DNA from 3 places in the Desulfovibrio oxyclinae DSM 11498 genome. Region 1 is predicted to be linked to each of the others. Evidence: predicted binding sites of a transcription regulator. Region 1 holds the regulator's gene; each other region holds the start of a gene.
What was found. Region 1 encodes sigma-54, which starts transcription at its own class of promoters, with help from an activator protein. Its sites were predicted from a motif close to CTGGCACGGNNNNTGCTT; they were not measured.
Positions count from the first base shown of each region.

Region 2: the regulator sigma-54 is predicted to act here: its motif matches at 4,334-4,351, upstream of B149_RS0106735 (SHOCT domain-containing protein).
Region 3: the regulator sigma-54 is predicted to act here: its motif matches at 3,140-3,157, upstream of B149_RS0107775 (YeiH family protein).

Region 1 is NZ_AQXE01000010.1:99,474-106,567, reverse strand. Features, by position in the region: gene B149_RS0111965 (CTP synthase) at 1-289, shown strand, start outside; gene kdsA (3-deoxy-8-phosphooctulonate synthase) at 296-1,102, shown strand; gene B149_RS0111955 (KdsC family phosphatase) at 1,099-1,623, shown strand; gene lptC (LPS export ABC transporter periplasmic protein LptC) at 1,625-2,251, shown strand; gene B149_RS0111945 (LptA/OstA family protein) at 2,253-3,095, shown strand; gene lptB (LPS export ABC transporter ATP-binding protein) at 3,096-3,821, shown strand; gene rpoN (RNA polymerase factor sigma-54) at 4,063-5,490, shown strand; gene hpf (ribosome hibernation-promoting factor, HPF/YfiA family) at 5,530-6,072, shown strand; gene B149_RS0111925 (PTS sugar transporter subunit IIA) at 6,076-6,525, shown strand; gene rapZ (RNase adapter RapZ) at 6,532-7,094, shown strand, end outside.
Region 2 is NZ_AQXE01000005.1:67,737-74,830, reverse strand. Features, by position in the region: gene B149_RS0106755 (bifunctional 2-C-methyl-D-erythritol 4-phosphate cytidylyltransferase/2-C-methyl-D-erythritol 2,4-cyclodiphosphate synthase) at 1-168, shown strand, start outside; gene B149_RS0106750 (hypothetical protein) at 165-1,043, shown strand; gene cysS (cysteine--tRNA ligase) at 1,063-2,520, shown strand; gene B149_RS0106735 (SHOCT domain-containing protein) at 3,997-4,293, opposite strand; gene B149_RS0106730 (universal stress protein) at 4,457-4,879, opposite strand; gene B149_RS0106725 (sugar transferase) at 4,876-5,493, opposite strand; gene B149_RS0106720 (glycosyltransferase family 4 protein) at 5,490-6,608, opposite strand; gene asnB (asparagine synthase (glutamine-hydrolyzing)) at 6,638-7,094, opposite strand, start outside.
Region 3 is NZ_AQXE01000006.1:70,233-77,326, forward strand. Features, by position in the region: gene B149_RS16750 (sensor histidine kinase) at 1-443, opposite strand, end outside; gene phnD (phosphate/phosphite/phosphonate ABC transporter substrate-binding protein) at 446-1,309, opposite strand; gene B149_RS0107765 (universal stress protein) at 1,331-1,798, opposite strand; gene B149_RS0107775 (YeiH family protein) at 2,039-3,118, opposite strand; gene secA (preprotein translocase subunit SecA) at 3,606-6,137, opposite strand; gene B149_RS0107785 (hypothetical protein) at 6,273-6,674, opposite strand; gene B149_RS0107790 (hypothetical protein) at 6,838-7,094, opposite strand, start outside.

The sequences.
Region 1 (7,094 bases):
GCACAAGGACACCAACGCGCACAAGGCCTACGGCGTTGCCAATATCGATGAGCGCCACCGTCATCGTTACGAATTCAACAACAAGTTCTCCGAAGTCCTCAAGGAAAACGGACTGGTTCTTTCCGGAACCTCGCCGGACGGTGAGTTGGTCGAGATCGTTGAAATTCCGGATCATCCGTGGTTCCTCGGCTGTCAGTTCCACCCCGAGTTCAAGTCCAACCCCATGCGTCCGCATCCCCTGTTCCGCGACTTCATCAAGGCCGCGAAGGAAAACAAGTCGGACGACTAGGAGCCTATGGAATCCGCCAAGCTTTACGAATCCTGCCGGTCCGGCCTGTTTTTCATGGCCGGACCGTGCGCGCTTGAGAGCCGGGAATTGGCGCTCGACGTGGCCCGTCACTTGGCGGACATGGCGAAGCGACTTGATCTGAACCTGATTTTCAAAAGCTCTTTCGACAAGGCCAACCGGACCTCGGTGACGAGTTTTCGGGGGCCGGGCATGTCGCGCGGGTTGGAGATACTGGCCGAGGTCAAGGAAACCACCGGACTGCCTGTGGTCACAGATATTCATATGCCCGAGCAGGCCGCCGTGGTCGCCGAGGTGGCGGACGTCATTCAGGTGCCCGCCTTCCTGTGCCGTCAGACGGACCTTCTCGTGGCAGCCGGTGAGACGGACCGGATCGTCAATGTCAAAAAGGGACAGTTCCTTGCTCCCTGGGACATGGACAATGTGGTCGGCAAGCTGCGTTCCACTGGCAATGAGAAAATCTGGCTCACCGAACGCGGTGCCATGCACGGCTACAACAACCTTGTTGTGGACTTTCGTTCCGTGCCCGAGATGCATGCGTTCGATGTTCCTGTGGTCTTTGACGCCACGCACTCGGTTCAGAAGCCGGGCGGTCAGGGCGCCAGTTCGGGCGGCAACCGTGAATATGTGCCCGTCCTTGCTCGTGCAGCCGTTGCCGCAGGCGTGGACGGAGTTTTCATGGAAGTGCATCCGGATCCGGATAAGGCGCTGTGCGACGGCCCCAACAGCCTGCACCTCGACAGTGTGGAGCCGCTCGTCAAGCAGCTGCTCGCCGTGCGGGAGGCCATCTCATGAGTCGTGCACAGGAGTTGGCCGCCAAAACGGAACTTCTGGTGCTCGACTGCGACGGCGTGCTGACCGACGGAGGCCTGTACTACGACGAGTCCGGGATGCGCATGAAGCGCTTCAATGTGCAGGACGGGCTGGGTATCAAGATCGCGCAGGCCGCAGGGCTTGAAGTGGCGGTCATCACCGGGCTGAATCAGCCGCCGGTAGAGCGTCGCATCAAGGAACTCGGCATCCGACATTATTATCCCGGCAATCATCACAAGGTTCCGCTTTTCGAGGAAATCTGTGAGAATGTCGGAGTTGGTGCGCAGAACGCAGCTTTCATGGGAGACGACTGGGTGGATGCCGGTGTGATGAAGGCTGCCGGATTCGCCATGGCCGTTCCCAACGCCCAGCCGGAGATACTGAACATGGCCGACTGGATATCCACGAAGCGCGGCGGCGACGGCGCGGTGCGGGAGGCCATATCCTTTATCCTCAAGCACCGGGGCCTGCTCGACGAACAGTGGAACAAGTGGGTGGGGTGACATGAAGCTTCGGCCGCTCCTGCTTTGGGGAGCGATCTTTTTCAGCGGCATCGTGTTCGGGTTCATTGTGAAGGAGTATGTTTCACAATCCGAACCCGAAAAGCCCGCGCGCGCCGAAAAGCAGACGCTTGAGGACAGTCCGCTGGTTTCCAGTACGGAAATCAGCGCGGAGGACATCCTGTTGGAGCAGGGGAGCGAAGGTGCGCTCGACTGGAAGCTGCAGGCGCGAAAGGCTGCGTACGATCAGGACAATGGGCTTGTCGTTGTCGAGCGTCCACAGCTCACTGCCTACTTCGGTGATGATCGGCAGGAAGTGTACGTGCGCGCCGACGCTGGCGAAGTGGACCAGCAGAACGATAACCTTACCCTGTACGACAACGTGGACGGACGTTTCGGCATGTTTACGGTTCAGGCCAAGAATTTCGATTATGTCGGAGCCATCGACAAGGTCGTCATCAAAGGTGGCGTGTCCGTGGCCCGGCCCGACCTTGAAGTGAACGCCACAGCTGTCGAGATAGACCTTCTCTCACGGCAGATGGTGGCGGCCGGCGGTGTCGAGGCGGTCGTGAGCACCAGCGCGGTCGGCTCAGACGGGACTTCCGAGCCTGACGAACAAGCGGAGCAGTAATATGTTTTTCAATCGAGTCCTGTACTTCATGTTGGCGGCCCTGTTTGTGGCGCTCCCCGTAACTGACACCTCTGCCCAGGAGTTGGGCGAACTGCGCGAAACTTCGGCGAATCTGAACGTTCGCGAGGCCAGAAATCCCGGCGCAGAGCACGTGCGGACCCTCATGAAAGGTGATCGCGTGCGGGTGGCGCATCCCAAGGACGGTTGGGTTGCCGTCTTTGAACCTGACGCCACCGATTATCCCGAAGCCGAGGCTATCGGCTACGCCAACGCAAAGTATCTCGATAAGGTTCCCGATCCGCGCAAGACCTCAGCAGACAAGGGCAAGGCTCAGGCGCCTGCCGAAGTCGAACCGGCCGAAGGTGCCGGACAGGTTGTATCCGACATTCAGGATGTCCCGCCCAAGCCGCAAGGGCCCACCGGCGTTCCTGTCAAGGTCAACGCGGACCGCATGACCTACGACGAGCAGGGTAAGGTCGTCGCATTCGAGGGTAACGTGGTTGCCAAGCACGAAGGACTCACGCTCACTGCGGACAAGGTCTCCGCTTTCTTCGTCACGGGGGATAAGCGTTTCGACGTGAAAGGCATTGACCGCATCGTCGCCACTGGCAACGTTCATGCGGAGAAGGGCAATACTTCCGGTGACTGCGGCAAGCTGACCTATCTGGTCGAGCCGCGTATCCTGGTCATGGAGCAGGAGCCTGTGCTGCGTGACGGCCCCAACAGCATCACCGGCGAGAAGATTCGTTTTTACGTTCGTGAAAACCGCAGTGAAGTGGTCGGCGGCAAGGGCAAACGCGTCGAGGCCGAGTTTTTCACCAACAGCGGTCTGGAGATTCAGTAGATGGAAAAAGGCCTTTCCGCCTCCGACCTCAGCAAACGCTATGGTCGCAAGGAAGTCGTTCACAGCATCCGGCTGTCGCTCGGTCGCGAGGAAGTCGTGGGGCTGCTCGGCCCCAACGGCGCGGGCAAGACCACGACGTTCTACATGCTGGCCGGGATCGTCAAACCGTACTCCGGTGACGTTTATCTCAACGGCAGAAATATCACCGACCTGCCGTTGCACGAACGGGCCCGTCTGGGCGTGAGCTATCTGCCGCAGGAAAGTTCCATCTTCCGCAAACTGACGGTTCGCCAGAACCTCCAGATAATCCTTGAGCAGACCGACATGACGCCTCGCCAGCAGCGCGAGCGTGCAGACGAGCTCATGGATATGTTTTCCATTACCAAGCTGGCCGATCAGGCATCCATGTACCTTTCCGGCGGCGAACGGAGAAGGCTTGAGATCGCCCGCGCGCTCATCATGAGCCCGGACTTCATTCTGCTCGACGAACCGTTCGCCGGCATCGACCCCATCGCGGTCATCGACATTCAGGAGATCATCTCCGTGCTCAAGAGCATGGGTATCGGTATTCTCATCTCCGACCACAACGTCCGGGAGACCCTGAATATCTGCGACCGTGCCTACCTCGTGTACGAGGGCACCATCATCCTCGACGGCACCCCCGCCGACATCGTCCAGAGCTCTCGGGCCCGCCAGATTTATCTGGGCGAAGACTTCTCGCTCTAGCTTTTTTCAAGAGTTCCACCCTTTGGTCGTTTACAGTCGCCCGGAAGGTTGGTACAGTTTTTTCATGCTCATTGTATTGCGTATGTAAAATCAACATTTGCGGTTGGTTATCCGGTCTTTCTTGCGGTAGCCGAAAGCATGTGGCATACTCTTACACAAGAGATTCGGGCTGTGTGCCCGAATCAAATGACCAATTTATGTCGAGAACCGGGTGGGACGCCCGCACGAATAGAGAAACCGTATGGGGCTTGAACTCAGGCAACAACTCAAGCTGACGCAGCAGCTGGTCATGACGCCACAGTTGCAGCAGGCAATCAAGCTGCTGCAGATGTCGCGCCTTGAGCTGGTTGAAACGGTTCAGCAGGAGCTTCTTGAAAACCCGTTCCTGGAGGAGTCCGAGAACGAGGCGGTTCAGGAGGCGCCCGAAAAGGAGTCCGACACGCTCAAGGAAGCGGGTGAGGGCACCGATGAATCCGTCATGCGCGATGCGGACTGGGACAACTACATGGGAGAATTCTCAAGCTCGTCCAAGCAGTCGCAGGTTCGTGAGTACGAGTCCCCTGAAGAGGGCCTGACGTTCGAAGCCCGTCTTGCCTCCAAGCCATCCCTTGAAGGGCACCTCGGCTGGCAGATCCGTCTCTCCGACTTCACGGATCAGGAAGTCGCAATCACTGACGTTATCATAGGCAATCTCGACTCCAACGGCTATCTTCATGCCAGCATGGAAGAGCTTTGCGAGATGATTCCCGGTGTTGATGGGGAGCTTGTCGAGTCGGTCGTCAAGCGCATTCAGCGCCTTGATCCGGTGGGAGTTGCATCCCGTACGCCGCGGGAATGTCTGCTCGTCCAGATGGAGATGCTTGGCATCGACGATCCCATCCTCGTTTCGATAGTCACCGAGCACCTTGAAGACATCGAAAAGAACCGCTTCAAGCCGCTGGCCCGCAAGTTCAAGATTTCTCTGGAAGAGCTCAAGGGGTACCTTGAAGAGCTTCAGAAGCTCGACCCTATGCCCGGAGCCAATTTTTCCAGTACGGAGCCGCATTACGTCAGCCCCGACGTGTATGTATACAGCTACGGGGACGACTTTGTGATCGTGCTCAACGAGGATGGTCTGCCGCGTCTGCAGATGAACCAGTTCCTCGCCGATACGGTGCAGGGCAGGGCGGACCTGGACAAGGAATATTTCCGTGACAAGATGAGCTCCGCCGCGTGGCTGATGAAGAGTCTGTATCAGCGTCAGCGCACGCTCTACAAGGTCATGGAGAGCATTGTGAAGTTCCAGCGCGAGTTCTTCGAGGAGGGCGTGACCAAGCTCAAGCCGCTGATCCTCAAGGAAGTGGCCGAGGACATCAACATGCATGAGTCCACGGTCAGCCGCATCACCACGAGCAAGTACGTGTCCACTCCGCACGGTATTTTCGAGCTCAAATTCTTTTTCAACAGTGCTCTCGACCTCGGCGACGGTTCGCAGGTCGGGTCGGAAAGCGTCAAGGCGCTCATAAAAAAACTCATAAGCGAGGAGGAGCCGAAAAAACCGCTCAGCGACGAAAAGATCGGCGAGATACTCAAGGAGCGTTTGGATGTGAACATCGCCCGCAGGACCGTGGCAAAGTACCGGTCCGCCATGGGGATTCCATCATCGTCCAAGCGCAAGAGCTATTTTTAGTAAAGGCTTGTCATTACCCAATAACCAGGAGGGTATACCATGAATGTCAGCTTCACCTTCAAGAACTTCGATCCGTCTCAGCATCTGCGGGATTACGCCAACAAGCGCTTCGCCAAGCTCGGCAAGTTCTTCAAGGACACCGACAATGCGGATCTTCAGGTGAACCTCATGGTGGAGAAGCTCCGTCACAAGGCGGACGTTATCCTGGATGCGGACACCGTGCATCTGACGGCTATCGAAGCCTCAGAGGACATGTACGCCACCATTGATCTGGTGCTGGACAAGCTTGAGGCGCAGCTTCGCAAGCAGCGTGAGAAGATGAAGGGCAAGACCAGAAAGGTCCGCCAGGAGCGGGAAGTTCGCATGAACTACCTGAACTACGGTGATGACCGTCGCGCCGAACCCACCATCGTGGGGACGGACAGCTATGTGCCCAAGCCCATGTCCGTGGACGAAGCTGCCATGCAGCTCGACACCATGGATCATGAGTTTCTCGTCTTCAGAAATAGCGAAACCGAGGGCGTCAACGTCATCTACAAGCGCGACAACGGAGACTTCGGCCTCATCGATCCCGGATTCTGATCAATGAAACTTGGTGATTACCTTGATAAGGACCTGATTCTCTCCGACATGGCCTCGGCCGACAAGGCCGGGGCCCTCGGAGAGCTTGTCGTTCCACTGCAGGAACGCTTCCCGGAAATGGATTCCGACCTTGTTCTGCGCGTTCTCAAGGAACGGGAGGAGCTCGGAACTACCGGCATCGGGGACGGCGTGGCCATACCTCACGGCAAGCTGGATTCTCTGGACCAGATTGCGGTGGTGGCGGGCCGAAGCCGCGACGGACTTGATTTCGAGGCGCTCGATTTCAAGCCATGCCACATTTTCTTTCTCGTGCTCGCGCCGGAACAGGTTGCCGGGATGCATCTGCGTATTCTTGCGCATATTTCAAGGCTCCTGAAGGACGATTCCTTCCGTAAGGCATTCATGGAAGCGGAAGGGCAGGATGAACTCTGGAAACTGCTCAAGAGCGCATAGCAGGCCATGACTCCACGCAATGCTTTTACGGTGATCATCGTAACCGGTCTTTCGGGCGCGGGTAAAAGTACCGCCATCCGGGTTTTTGAAGACCTTGGATTCTTTTGCGTGGACGGACTGCCGGTGAGCATGGCACCTAAGCTGGCCGAGCTTTTCCGCCAGAAGGACGACCCCCGGCAGCGCGGACTCGTGCTTGGACTCGATCTGCGGCAGGACGATTTTCTCGAAGAGTGGAATGAAGCGTTGGAATCCATGGACAACATGGGTGCCCGTGTCGAAATCTTTTTCGTGGAAGCGCGGCTCGAAACGCTCGTGACGCGTTACGCCATGACTCGCCGTCCGCACCCTCTTGAGAGTTCCAGCCTCGGCCTGGAACAGGCTCTGGAAAAGGAACGTGATCTGCTCGCGCCGATCCGCCAGCAGGCTGCGCTGGCCATCGACTCCACACAGTACTCGGTGCATGATCTGCGCCGCGTCATTCAGGAGAAGTGGACCACAGTACAGGAACCCGCCCGCGGTATGCGTGTTCATGTGTTGTCCTTCGGTTTCAAGTATGGAATGCCGATTGA
Region 2 (7,094 bases), on a different contig from region 1:
CTGGCCCCCCACGCCAAAGGCATCCGCCGCAACGTGGCACGGCTGCTCGGCCTGGACGAATCCTTCGTCAACTTCAAAGCCACCACCGAAGAAAAGCTCGGCTTCACCGGTGAAAAGAAAGGCATCAAGGCCGTGGCCTGCGTCAGCGCCGTCCGGAGGTTTGCATGAACCGCGGCATAAAGATTCTGCTCATCGCGCTGGTGGTCATCGCCGCCCTGTACGGCGGACTGAGATGGTTCGTGCAGTCGCAGGTGGAGAAAGGTATCCGTCAGGCGGCACAGTCGCACGGAGCCGAAGTGAACTGGCAGGCCCTGAACGTGAGCCTCTTGGAGCGCTCCGTGTCCATTGACGGCATGGAAGCGGTCTGGAACGGCAACGAATACAGCGCGGAACGCATCGACTTCATTGATCTGGATCATCGGAACCGCCCGCCTCACTTCGCGCACGTCGAGGTACAGGGTGCGGACTTCGCCCTTGACCCACAACTGCTTGGCTGGGCATCGGCGCTCGCTTCCGGAATGCGACTTGAGCGCATTCGCGGCGATCTGGCCCTTGACTACAAATTCGACAAGGGCGACAACTCCCTGCACGTGAAACGCTTGGCCGCCGACCTTGAAGGCATCGGCGACCTTGAGGGCATGATCGGGCTGCACAACGTCGAACTGGAGACCTTCGGTCTCGCCGATCTCGTGGGCCTTCAGGTGGGCAGAAGCAAGATGCGCTTTACCGACGACGGCCTGCTGGACCGGCTCTCCCTCGCACTGGTGGCCGGGCCGGAAAAGGAACGCCGCGATCGTTTCGCCGCATCACTCGCCCTGCTGGCCCGCACCGCCGAGACAAGGCAACAGCCCATCATGGCCGAGACATATGCCGATCTCGGACGGTTTTTCGAAAACGGCGGCACGCTCAGACTCAGCACCGCGCCGCCGGAACCCGTGCCGTGGCTCTACTTCTACATGGGTAATTCCCCGGAACGGATAGCCCGCATGCTGGCCCTTGAAGTCACGGTTACCAACGAATCGAAAGTCAATAAATCCAAATAGCCACAAACGGAGCAATACGATGAAACTCTACAACACCCTGGCGAGGAAGAAACAGGAGTTCACCCCGGCGAACGGCAACGACGTCTCCATGTACGTCTGCGGCATCACCGCCTACGACCTCTGTCACATCGGCCACGCCCGCTCCAGTGTGGTCTTCGACGTCCTCTACCGCTACCTCAAGCACCGCGGTTACGACGTCACCTTCATCCGCAACTTCACCGACATCGACGACAAGATCATCAAGCGCGCCAACGAGACCGGCATGGAGTCCGGCGAAGTGGCCGAAAAATACATTCAGGAATTCTACGTGGACATGGACCGCCTCAATGTCGAGCGCGCCACCGTGGAACCCAAATGCACCCAGCACATACCCGAAATGGTCGAGCTGACCCAGCATCTCATCGACAAGGGCCACGCCTACGCCGCCGAAAACGGCGACGTCTACTTCCGCGTGCGCACCTTCGACGGCTACGGCAAGCTCTCCGGACGCCAGATCGACGAACTCGAATCCGGCGCACGCATCCAGCCCGGTGAAATGAAGGAAGACCCCCTCGACTTCACCCTCTGGAAAGCCGCCAAGCCAGACGAACCCTCCTGGGAATCCCCATGGGGCCCCGGCCGTCCCGGCTGGCATCTCGAATGCTCCGCCATGAGCGAAAAATACGCTCCCCTGCCTCTCGACATCCACGGCGGCGGACAGGACCTGGCCTTCCCGCATCACGAGAACGAAATTGCCCAGTCCGAAGCAGCCACCGACAAGGACTTCGCCCGCTTCTGGGTGCACAACGGTTTCGTGCGCATCAACTCCGAAAAAATGTCTAAAAGTCTCGGCAACTTTTTCACCATCCGCGACATCCTCGCCCAGTTTCTGCCCGAGACCCTGCGCTATTTCCTGCTGACCATGCACTACCGCAGCCCGCTCGACTTCTCCTTCGAAGCACTCGAAGAAGCCGAAAAAGGCATCAAACGCGTCTATACCGCCCTCGACCAGATCGAGGCCGCCCTCGGCCGGTCCAAATGGAAGAAATCCCCCTTCCCCGAAGAGCTCACCCAGGAACTGGCCGACATCGAAGCCAAATGGACCGAAGCCATGGAAGACGACATGAACACCGCCGCCGCACTCGGCCAGCTGTTCAATGCCGTTCGACTCGCAGGACGCATCGCCGAAGACAAGAAACTGCGCCAGTCCGAAGGCGCACGCGACCTCTGGACCCGGATCCGCGAAGACGTCGCAGTCTGGGCACAGGTCTTCGGTGTCTTCGGTCAGCAGCCCGCAGACTTCCTTACCGAACTCCGCGACAAACGCGCCGAACGCAAGGAAATCGACCCCGACGCCGTCCAAACCAAACTGGACGAACGCCAACAGGCCCGCAAAGACAAGGACTTCGAACGAGCCGACACCATCCGCAAGGAACTCGAAGCCATGCACGTCGAAGTCAAAGACACCCCCGAAGGCGCCACATGGGACGTCATCTAGGGAAAAAGTCATACGAATCAAAAAAGGGAGCATCCTTCGATGCTCCCTTTCTTTTTGCCCAAAGATGCCTCCGGCGGGCCTTTCAGGCGGACCAAAGGGGCGGGCCCCCTTTGGAATCCCTGAGTTGTCAGCGGGGTTGCAGCTGCCGGGTTCATACGGCCGCATAACCCGCGTCCCAGCTGCAACCCCGCTGACGAGAATCTATGTTCTGTGCGTCTTGGCTGACGAACTCTGTTAACCAAACTACATCCCGAGGAGTTCTTTCGGTGCACAAGCTCCCCACTAGAAAGCCCAACAAACCATCCACTCCCGCCAACCAAGTACCGCAGCAATGCCGATCGAGGCATAGAGGCTCTTTTGACCGGTCACGCAGGTCCGGGTGATGTTTGTAGGCACAAACATTTCTCCCGGAGCAGTGACCGCGTCATAGAGCCTCTCGCCGAGAGCGGCGGAGCACCCACAAAAGCGCAGTTTTTGCCTTCTTTTTTCTGCGCAAGCAAAAAAGAAGGTCGGCCAACAGGCCGAAACCTGCAACTGGTATAAACGACAATGCCTCCGGCGGGCCCTTCAGGCGGACCAAAGGGGCGGGCCCCCTTTGGAATCCCTGAGTTGTCAGCGGACTTGCAGCTGCCGGGGTCATGCGGCCGCACAACCCGCGTCCCAGCTGCAACCCCGCTGACGAGAATCTATGTTCTGTGCGTCTTGGCTGACGAGCTTCCGTAGCAGAACTGAGTTAAGCGGGATTCCGTCAGCCCACAGACTTCCCACCTGTACTTCCAACAAAGCTTCTACTCCCGCCAACCAAGTACCGCAGCAATGCCGATCGAGGCATAGAGGCTCTTTTGACCGGTCACGCAGGTCCGGGTGATGTTTGTAGGCACAAACATTTCTCCCGGAGCAGTGACCGCGTCATAGAGCCTCTCGCCGAGAGCGGCGGCGTTCCCCCACAAGCGCAGTTTTTGCCTTCTTTTTTCTGCGCAAGCAAAAAAGAAGGTCGGCCAACAGGCCGAAACCTGCAACTGGTGTAAACGACAATGCCTCCGGCGGGCCCTTCAGGCGGACCAAAGGGGCGGGCCCCCTTTGGAATCCCTGGGTTGTCAGCGGACTTGCAGCAGCCGGGTTAATGCGGCCGCATAACCCGCGTCCCAGCTGCAACCCTGCTGACGGGGATTTGTGTTCTGTGTGTAATGGTTGCACGGTTTGGAGCTGCTTAGGTTCGTCATATCCCTCAGAGCAGAAAACCGCCGTCAGCATATACGCCAAGCCGCCTACGCACCTTAGCTTTCGGAAAGCCGAGTGCGGCTTGGCAAGCCAAATGTTTTTGGGAGATTCTTAAGAACCCTTTTGCAAAAGGGTTCTTAAGCCCCCGGAGGGTCCCCGAAGGGCCGCCGGAGGCCTTCACAGAGGAACGCCCCCGCTGGTCAGGCGGGGGCGTCGGGAGGAGGATGCTTGTCTCAAGAGGTCTTTGTACGAAATTTATCGTTTCATCGCGGCTCGAAGCTTTTCGTAGGTAGCATCGTCGATCTCGCCTTCCGCATAGCGACGCTTGATCACGTCCATTGCGATTGTCTGATGCGAAGGCTGCCGACTGCGAAACAGGCGCACTCCCATGAAAATCAGGGTTCCGAGGAGCAACAGTCCGATCAGGCCGCCGAAGGGCATGTGAAAGGGAAGCCAACCGGACGACATGAATCCGCCGCCTCCCAAGTGGCCGTGGCCGTAGCCGAATCCGCTGTTGCAGAACCAGTTTCCGAATGCGCTCAGCATGTCCATGAATGCTACCTCCTGCTTCAATTTCGCGTTACTTGAGGCTAAGCATCCGGCGTGCCAAAACTGTAAAGCTCATTATTCCGGACGTTTAAAAAGTGACCCCTCCTGCATTCTTGTGCAAGAGGGGTCACTTTCTGCACGAAACATGTGCATATGGGTTGCACTATTACTTCACAACGAGCACCGGGCAGTGGGCGGTATGGAGCACCTTGTGGGTGACGCTGCCGAGCAGGAGGCCTTCGAGGTCGGATTTGCCTTTGGATCCCATGACGATGATGTCGCAGTCCTCGGCTTTGGCTACATCGGCAATGACTTCCCCGGGGCGTCCGCCGACGATGCGGTCACGGTAGACCACGTCCTGCCTGTCAAAGCGTTCGCGATAGGCGGAGAGGATGTTTTCCGCATCCTGTGTATAGTGATTGAGCACCCATTGCACGTTGGGTTCGCCCAGTTCGTTGGGGACGGGTTTGCGGCATACGAGCAGCAGGATTTCTGCGTTGGAGCTTTTGGCCATGTCCACGGCGGAGGTTGCGGCGGCGTCGGAATGGCGGGAGCCGTCGACGGGGAGCAGGATTCTTTTCACGTTCATGGCGAATCTCCTTTGTTGCGGCCTTGTTCGTTGCCGGTAAACGGTTCCATGGTGACGTGCCCTTCCTGTGAAATGCCTTCGCGGCGGAGCACGCCGGTAACGGTCCTGAGCAATATTTTCAGGTCCAGCAGCAGCGTCCTGTTCTCAACGTACCAGACATCAAGCTCAAAGCGTTCCGGCCAGTCCACTGCGTTTCTTCCGTTGATCTGCGCCCAGCCGGTGATGCCGGGTCGCACCTCGTGGCGTCTGGCCTGCCTCGGGCTGTAAAGCGGCAGGTACTGCATGAGCAGCGGGCGCGGGCCCACGAGGCTCATGTCTCCTTTTAACACATTGAGCAGTTCGGGCAACTCGTCGAGCGAGCTGGCGCGAAGCGCCTTGCCGAAAGGGGTCAGCCGCTGCGCATCAGGCAGGAGAGTGCCGTCCGGGGCCTCGGCATCGAGCATGGTGCGGAACTTGAGGATGTCGAAAGACTTCCCGTGCAGACCGGGACGCTGCTGACGGAACAGGATCGGGCTACCAAGCTTCAGACGCACCAGAAGCGCCACCGCCATCAGGACCGGCGAGAGCAGGATCAAGGCCGCCATGGAGACGAGGATATCCATCATTCGCTTCATGCGGCCCCCATGCTCTTGAGGATAAGTTCGTTGACGCGGTGCACGTCGAAACGGCGTTCGGCTATTTCACGGCTTCTGCGCCCCATCTCGCGCACCGTTTCGGGCGCCTCGATCATTCTGAGCATGGCCAGCTCCAGCGCGTCGGTGTCTCTCGGCGGGATGAGGCAACCGTTGACGCCGTCTTCCACGGTAAGCCGGCATCCGGGCGCATCCGTGGTGATAACGGCCCTTCCGGTGCTCATGGCTTCAAGAACCGAGCGCGGCACGCCTTCGCGATAGCTCGGAAGCACATAGACGGTACATCCGGACAGCAGGGGGCGGACATCTTCCACGGGATCGAGCACTTCGGCTCCTGTTCTGCGCTTCCATTCGCGGATCTCGTCTTCGCCTAAAGCATCGCGGCCTTGCTCCGGGCTGCCTGCGAGCCGGAAGATTGCTTCGGGGAAACGCTTCTTGAGCCGTTCCGAAGCCTCAAGGAAATGCTCCACGCCCTTGGAGCGCAGAAAGCGCGACAGGCACAGAAACACCGGCGGCCCCTGCGGCGGCTCCGAGTAGGCGTAATGATCCAGATCCACGCCGGTGCCGTCGGTCACTTCGGTGCGCATTCCTTCAGGCACCACACCGAGCTTTTTGAAAAATGCCAGATCATCGGAATTCTGAAAGAAAACAGCTTGGTTGGGACGGAGTCCGGCAGCATAGAGGCCACGAACGAGGTTGAAGATCAGACGTCGCTTCATGCCCGCGTCTTCCGTAAAGGCGTAGCCAAGGCCGGTTATCATGGAATAGATGGCCGGCACGCCCGCCAGTTTTGCGGCGAGGGACCCGTAAACCACGGGCTTGATGGTGTAGGACAGCACCGCGTCCGGGGCTATCTCCCGGAACATGCGCTTGAGGGTCAGCAGCGAGCCGAGATCGCTCAGGGGGTTCAGCCCGCGCCGGTTCAACGGGATTTCCCGGTAGCGTGCGCCCATGGCCTCCAGCTGCGGGCCCGGTGAAGGAGAAAACGGAGGCGCCATGGCCACAACCTCGTGTCCCTGCTCCAGCATGGCCCGCACCAGCGGCCCGCGAAAATTGATGAGTGACGGGGCGTACCCGCCGAGGAGAGCTATCTTCATGTAATGATGCGTCGGCTACGGGGTTCGGGTCAATTCCAGCGGTCCATCCAGCTCTGCAGCATGAGCACGCCCCAGAGGGCGTATTCATTGTCGCGCCGTCCGGACATGTGGTCATTAAGAGCCCGGGCCACGGGCACACCGTTTTCCAGTATGCCCTGCTCCAGCTTCTTCGGATGCAGGGTGTCTCGCGTCCAGTCGCGAAGCGGGCCGCGCAGCCACTCGCCAAGCGGCACGCCGAAGCCCATCTTGGGGCGGTCGGTCAGCTCACGCGGCACATGTTTGTCCAGGATGTCGCGCAGCACGAGCTTTCCCCTGCCGTGGGCCACCTTGTAGGATTCCGGCAAACGCCATGCGAACTCCACTACGCGGTGGTCGAGATACGGGGCGCGGCTTTCGAGCCCCACGGCCATGGCGGCGCGGTCCACCTTGGTCAGAATGTCGCCGGGCAGATAGCTCAGGGAGTCCTGATACTGCATCCACTCCCGG
Region 3 (7,094 bases), on a different contig from region 1:
TCGATGGCCAGCGGCATGGAAACGGCGAGGGCGGCGTCATAGCCCTCCCCGACAACCACCGTGCGCAGTCCGGACAACCCCTTGAGCTGTCCGACGTCTTCCCACGCCTCGGAGCGGCTGTTGTTCGCCACCACTTCCCCGCGCTTGTCGAGCACCGCGAAGGCCAGAATCCTCGGGTCGGTGCGCATGACATCGGAGACATAGTAGGAGAGGTAGTCCACCATGTCCGTCTCGTCGAGCATCTCCAACTCTTCGTAGATAAAGGTGTTGGTGAAGACGATGGCGGAGGCCTTTGTCAGCGACACCGCCTGCTGCCGTGCAGTCTTCATGAGCAGCTCACGCTCTTTTTCGAGCATGGAATAGGCGGTGGCGAAAATAGCGCCTGAGATGCACAGCAAGACTATCGCGATGGATCGAAACCGCAGTCCTCCGGGGAGAGCCATCCCTACCCCCCGTACCCGTACCGGGCGGCGCATTGGAGCAGGTCCCGGACCTTGGAGTAATCGGAGTCGGCAACCGAGACGAACCCGTTGCGCAGCAGCGGACTCCATCCTTCAGCCTTGGAACGCAGTTCAGGCGAGGAATAATCCATCCCCAGCAGAAACTGCCTGAAACGCTCGACCCTCGGAATCCCCGGCGCTCTGGCGGCAAAGACGAATCCCGGATGCGACGGGGTGCGGGCAAGGGTTTTCAACCCTTCCCCGGCAAACCGCATGAACGTGGACGCCGAAACCGCTCCTGCGTCATAGTTGCCCCGGAGCACTGCCCGGACAACGGCCTCGTGGGTGCGCAGATTCTCCGCCTTGACGAAATCGGCGCGCTCCACGCCGTTTTTTCCGAGAAAGCACAGAGGGTGCAGATAGCCGGAGGTGGAATGACGGGAGGCAAAGGCGAAACGTTTGCCCCGCAGGTCCTTCAGGGTGGCAATGCTCCCGCCGGTTTCGCGGGTGAAAATGACGGTGCGATTCGTGGGGGTCCCGTCGCCTGAAAGGACACCGCACAGGGGCGTGATGTCGGCGGAAGCCCGGCGTGCTTCGAGGTAGGACAGCCCGCCCAGCAGAGCCACGTCTATCTCGTCATCCAGCAGATCCCGGATGATGCTCTCGTAGTCCTTGGCGAGCACAAGCTCGACGGTCAGCTCGGAGTGTTCGGAAACATGGTCGGTGAACGGCAGGTACTGCCGATACATCATGAGCGGATGACTCAGGGTGATGACGCCCAGCCGCAACGGGTCGCCGGAACCCAAGGCAGGGGTTGATGCGACCAGCAACAGCAGCATTAGGGCCAGAATACGCGCCAGCCTTGTCATCCGTTTAGCGACTCCCGGGAGTTAGAATACCTTCCTGACCTGACACGGCACCTTCCGCGTGAGGCAGTGCGAAAGACTGAACGGGTTGAATCGTTTCCGTTCCCCGCCGATCACCAGAAGCTCGGAGCGCGTCTCGCGCACATGCTTCGTGATGCAATATAAGGGAGCATCCCATTCTATGTACAGTTCATAATCCACGTTCAGGGCCTCGGCTTTGGCGGTTACGCGCTCCAGCCGCTGCCGGACGTCATATTCCTCCTGCCTTCGGGCGTGAATGATGAAATCGCTCCGGTCGCCCTCGGTGGCAAGCGAGTCCACCTGACCGTAATGGCTCAGGTCGGATTCCACCACATGCACGATACCGAGTGTGGCAGCGTTTTCCGCGCAGTAGGAAAGCGCAAACTCTTCGGCCTTGAGACAGTTGTCCCTGCCGGTGGTGGCCAGCAGGACGTTTTTCGTTCCGGATGCAACCGCTGCGTCTGACTGCATGGTCGATCCCTCCCTGTGAAGATGCACCGGCAGCCGCATGTTTTTCGGGGCTGCCGGTGCAAGAAAATATTTATGGAGCCGCACCGTCGGTTGTGCGGCTCCACCTGGACCTCGTTTAACTGTTCATTGCAATGGCAACGAAGACCAACCCTATACCGAGCAAGCAGACCATGAGGTCCTGCTTGCGACTGGAGGAGAGACGTTTCAGATAACTCAGCATGGCGTAATACTCCCTGCTTATCAGTTGATGAAGTACAGAACCGCGAGCAGCGCCAGCCCCGCCTTGAGAGACGCGACGGTGAAGCCCACGACAAATCCGGACACGCCCGCGGCCTTCAGGTCGGACAAGCGCGTGGTCAGGCCGATGCTGGCGAAACCAAGAAGGAACGCCCATTCCATGAAGCCCTTGGCGGTTTTGACGGCGGGATCGCTCAGCATGCCCATGGTGTTCATCATGACCACGGCGAGGAAGCCGAGGACGAATACGGGGAACTTGGACAGGATGATCTGCTTCTTGTTCACCGGCTCGCAGGACAGGCTTGATTCGCGCTGGCAGGCCATGAGCGTCAGCATCAGCACGATGAACGGCAGGAATATGACCCGGCCGATATTGTACACGCCCGCAATGATCCCGGCCTCGTCGCTGAATCCGAATCCGGCTGCCAGCACCTGTGCGGAGTTGATGATGCCCACGCCGGAGAATGCGCCGTACTGGGCATCGGAAAGATTCAGCAGCTGCCCCAGCGGAGGGAAGACGATCAGCGCCAGCAGGCCGAACATCAGCACCACCGCGATGGAGTAGGCCATTTCCTCTTTCTTGGCGTTGACGGCCGGGGCCACGGCGATGGTCGCCGAGACACCGCACACTGAAAGTCCGGCCGCGAGACATGCCGTCAGGGACGTGGGCATGTTGACCTTCTTGCCGACCCACATGAGCACGATCGCGGACATGAAAAGGAAGAAGAAGATCATGCCCAGTGCCTGTCCGCCCACGGTCACCAGCCCCGCGAGGGAATACTTGGCTCCCATGACCACGATGCCGGTCTTGGTGAGAATGGTCGAAAAGCGAAGCCCCGGACGCATGATCTGGGGAACGCCCACCGTATTGCGGATGGCGATACCAACGATAATGGCGAGGATGAAGTCCTTCAGAGTCAGGTATTTCTGAAAGAATTCATAGTTCTTCAGCATCGGCGCGGCCTGATGCGCGCCCACCGCCACGGCTATGACCAGGAAAAGCCCCGGAAGGCTGTCGATCACTTCCTGGGCAAAGGTTCTGGGGAGCGGAGCTCCGTTTGCACTTGCGTAGTTGTTTGACATGTATACCTCCGACTCTCCCAATGGCAAAACACGTGCCAGCCTTCACAAGTCGGTAAGTATCCGATTTATAGAGCATTTATTCTACAACCGACGACACCTTCGCATACGCATTGTTCCCCACCGGGAACAAAACGAACCAGATCGGTTCCCGAAAGGGAACAAAAACCTCAGCTTCCTCTCTGTATTGCTCATACAGACGACAAGCGCCCTCTGGATGAGTAATGGTTGAGAAAGATATCACATCGTCAACACACTCCCATAACAACCTGAAATACTGTGATATCATCCCGAAAGGTCGTCTTCTGACTTTCCCTACGCAACGACGCATAGCCCTTCGTTCAGAAGGTCTTTTTTTCTACGACCATCGCGGTAGGGATTGCGTTCCCAACAGGGAACAATGCCTCTGAAAGATATAAAGCAGGACAAAAAAAAAGCGGAGCCCCGTTTCGGGACTCCGCCTTTGATCTGCTATAGCGTAACGGGCCTGCTAGCGCCCGCAGCACTTCTTATGCTTGCGACCGGATCCGCAGGGGCACGGGTCGTTGCGCCCGACCTTGGGTTCCGAGCGGCGCACCGGTTTCTTTTCCTTCTCTTCCTCGCCGCCGGAGTACTCCAGTTCCTTTTCCGAGCCGTGCTGGAATTCGTCCTCGGTCACCTCGGCCTGAATGCGCAAGTGCGAGAAGGCCCGCATGGCATTTTCCTTGATGGTGAAGACCATTTCCTGGAACAGGTTGAAGCCTTCGCGCTTGTACTCCTGCTTGGGGTCCTTCTGGCCGTATCCGCGCAGGCCGATGCCGTCGCGCAGATGGTCCATGTTGAGCAGGTGCTCCTTCCAGTTGCGGTCCAGGGAATCCAGCAGGAAGTAGCGCAGAATCTCTTCATAATGATCCGGGGCGGATGCCTTGAGCTCCGCAAGAATCTGTTTCACCCACTGATGCGCCTGCTCCATGCTCGGCAGGCCGCCCTCGCGGAAGTCCTCAAAGCGTGAGAAGTTGAATATCTCATCCAGCCGCTTGCGGACGGTGTCGAGCTCCTCCTCGTCCAGCTCCTTGGCGTCGAGCGCCGGGGAGAGGTATTCCTCAAGCAGGTCGTCGGCGTATTCAAACGCAACGCTTTCCGTGGATTCCTTGCTCATGAGTTCGCGGCGCAGGGTATAGACCACTTCGCGCTGCTGGTTCATGACGTTGTCGAAGTCCAGCAGCTGCTTGCGGATTTCAAAGTTGTGGTTTTCCACGCGGCGCTGGGATTTTTCAATGGCGTTGGAAACCATCTTGTTCTCGATGGCCTCCCCTTCCTTCATACCCAGCTTGCCCATGACGTTCTGCAACTTGTCCGAGCCGAACAGGCGCATAAGGTCATCGTCGAGCGCAAGGTAGAAGCGCGAGGACCCCGGGTCGCCCTGACGGCCGGAACGGCCTCGCAGCTGGTTGTCGATACGGCGGGATTCGTGCCGCTCGGTGCCTATGATATGCAGGCCGCCAAGCTCCTTGACGCCTTCGCCGAGCTTGATGTCGGTACCGCGACCCGCCATGTTGGTGGCGATGGTCACGCGTCCCACGTGACCGGCCTCGGCCACGATCTCCGCTTCCTTGTCGTGCTGTTTTGCGTTGAGCACGTTGTGCGGCACGCGCAGCTTCTTGAGCATTCTGGAAAGAAGCTCCGACTTTTCAATGGAGACGGTACCCACCAGCGCAGGCTGTCCGCGCTTGTAGCAGTCCGCGATATCGTGCGCGATGGCGTTGTACTTCTCGTCCTGGGATTTGAAGATGGCATCGGGATGGTCCTTGCGGACCATGGGCTGGTGCGTGGGAATCACGATGACTTCAAGCTCGTAGATCTGGCCGAATTCCACGGCCTCGGTGTCTGCGGTACCGGTCATGCCCGCAAGCTTGTCGTACATGCGGAAGTAGTTCTGGAAGGTGATGGAAGCCAGCGTCTGGTTCTCGGACTCGACCTTCACGTTCTCCTTGGCCTCGATAGCCTGATGCAGCCCGTCCGAGAGACGGCGGCCCGGCATGAGACGGCCGGTGAATTCGTCAACCAACACCACCTGACCGTCCTTGACGATGTAGTCCACATCGCTCTGGAAGATGTGGTGCGCCTTGAGGGCCTGAAGCACGTGATGTTGCAGGCTGATGTTCTGAGTGTCGAACAGGTTGTCCACGCCCAGCAGCTTCTCCACCTTTTCCACGCCGGCGTCGGTGAGGGTCACGCTCTTGGCCTTCTCGTCGATCTCGAAATCGCCGTCCGGCGGAGTCTCGTCCTCGGCCTCACGCGGGGTGGAGCGCACAAGGTTGGGGATGATGCCGTCGATCTTTCGGTACAGGCCGACGTTCATCTCCACCTGTCCGGAGATGATGAGCGGGGTTCGGGCTTCGTCGATGAGGATGGAGTCGACTTCGTCAACGATGGCGTAATTCAGGTCGCGCTGCACGAGCTGTTCTTCATAGAACTTCATGTTGTCGCGAAGATAGTCGAAGCCGAATTCATTGTTGGTGCCGTAGGTGATGTCGGCGGCGTAGGCCTGCTTGCGTTCCTCGTCGTTGAGCCCATGCACGATGACGCCGTAGGTCAGGCCGAGGAAGTTGTAGATCTCGCCCATCCACTCGGCGTCGCGGTGCGCAAGGTAGTCGTTGACCGTAATGACGTGCACGCCCTTGCCGGAGAGCGCATTGAGCACCACGGGCAGGGTCGCCACGAGGGTCTTGCCCTCACCGGTCTTCATTTCGGCGATCTTGCCCTGATGCAAAACGATGCCGCCGATGAGCTGCACGTCGTAGTGGCGCATCTGCATGGTGCGCACGCCCGCCTCGCGGACCAGTGCAAAGCATTCGGGCAGCACGTCATCAAGCTTTTCGCCCTTGTTCTGGACGCGTTCCTTGAGTTCCTCGATGCGCCGCGGAAAATCCTCGTCCGCCAGGGCCTGCATCTCGGGCTCCAGCGCGTTGATCTTGTTGATCACCGGCTTGAGCTTTTTCAGATACCGGTCGTTCTTGGTTCCAATGATATATTTGAGCATCGTATATGACTCCTGAGGCCGCAACTGTCGGATGCGGCACGGATAGGCTGTGGGCAGACCCCGGGCCTGCCTTGAATTGTCGTGGCTTTGGACGTCCCTTTCCCTTTCGAGAGGACTTGTCCAACGGCGATTGCGCTAGGCGCGGATGGCGGTGGGTGCGCGCGGCGGCGCTCTGCCCGTTATCGGGCGGGAAATGACAAGCGGCGGCGGGAGCACGCTTGCGTCGGGGAAATCGACCTGCCGGTTGGCAGCGGTCCAGCCGTCGCGGCGCGCGGCAAGAGCCAGCTGATACGACGGCCCATCACCCGCCGCTGCGGCCTCCGGAGAGCCCGAAGGCTTATGGCTGACGCGGCCAAGCAGGTGCAGCCCGGAACGGTTTCTGCCGTTTGGCCTGACGCTTTCCTCCTGCATGAGCGGAGAGGCCAGCGCCTCGGCGGCCACTGCGGGACAGGCCACGGTCGCGGCCACTTCGATGAAACCCACCGCCACGGCGAGGGCTACGAGGGAAACGGATTTCCGGGCGAAGTGTCTCTGCAAGGGTCTGTCCAGCGTTCGGGTATCATTCATGCGGCCAATAATGGAAGTATGCCCGCAGCATTGAAAGTCAACGGGCCGGAGCGGTTTTCCGCCTCCGGCCCATGGTCGATAGCATATTCGTTTGCGTCAGTAAAAGCTTTCCGGACGCTCCCGGCGGAGCGTGTTACTGAGCGGCAACCGGCTCGCTGGTCATTTCATCATACGCCACCGAGCAATACAGGCACAGAATGACAACCATCAGCCCCCTCAGGACGACCAGCCCTATTGAGGGAAACAAGCCGCCTCCCAGGTACATCCAGAGATAGTCGAGCGCCGTGCTCAGCACGAAGGCAATGATCAACGGCAGCAGATAGGAAATGGTCCTGCCACTCGTCAACCGCCAGGAAGCGGCCATGGGCACCTCATGGTTCGCCAGCGGAG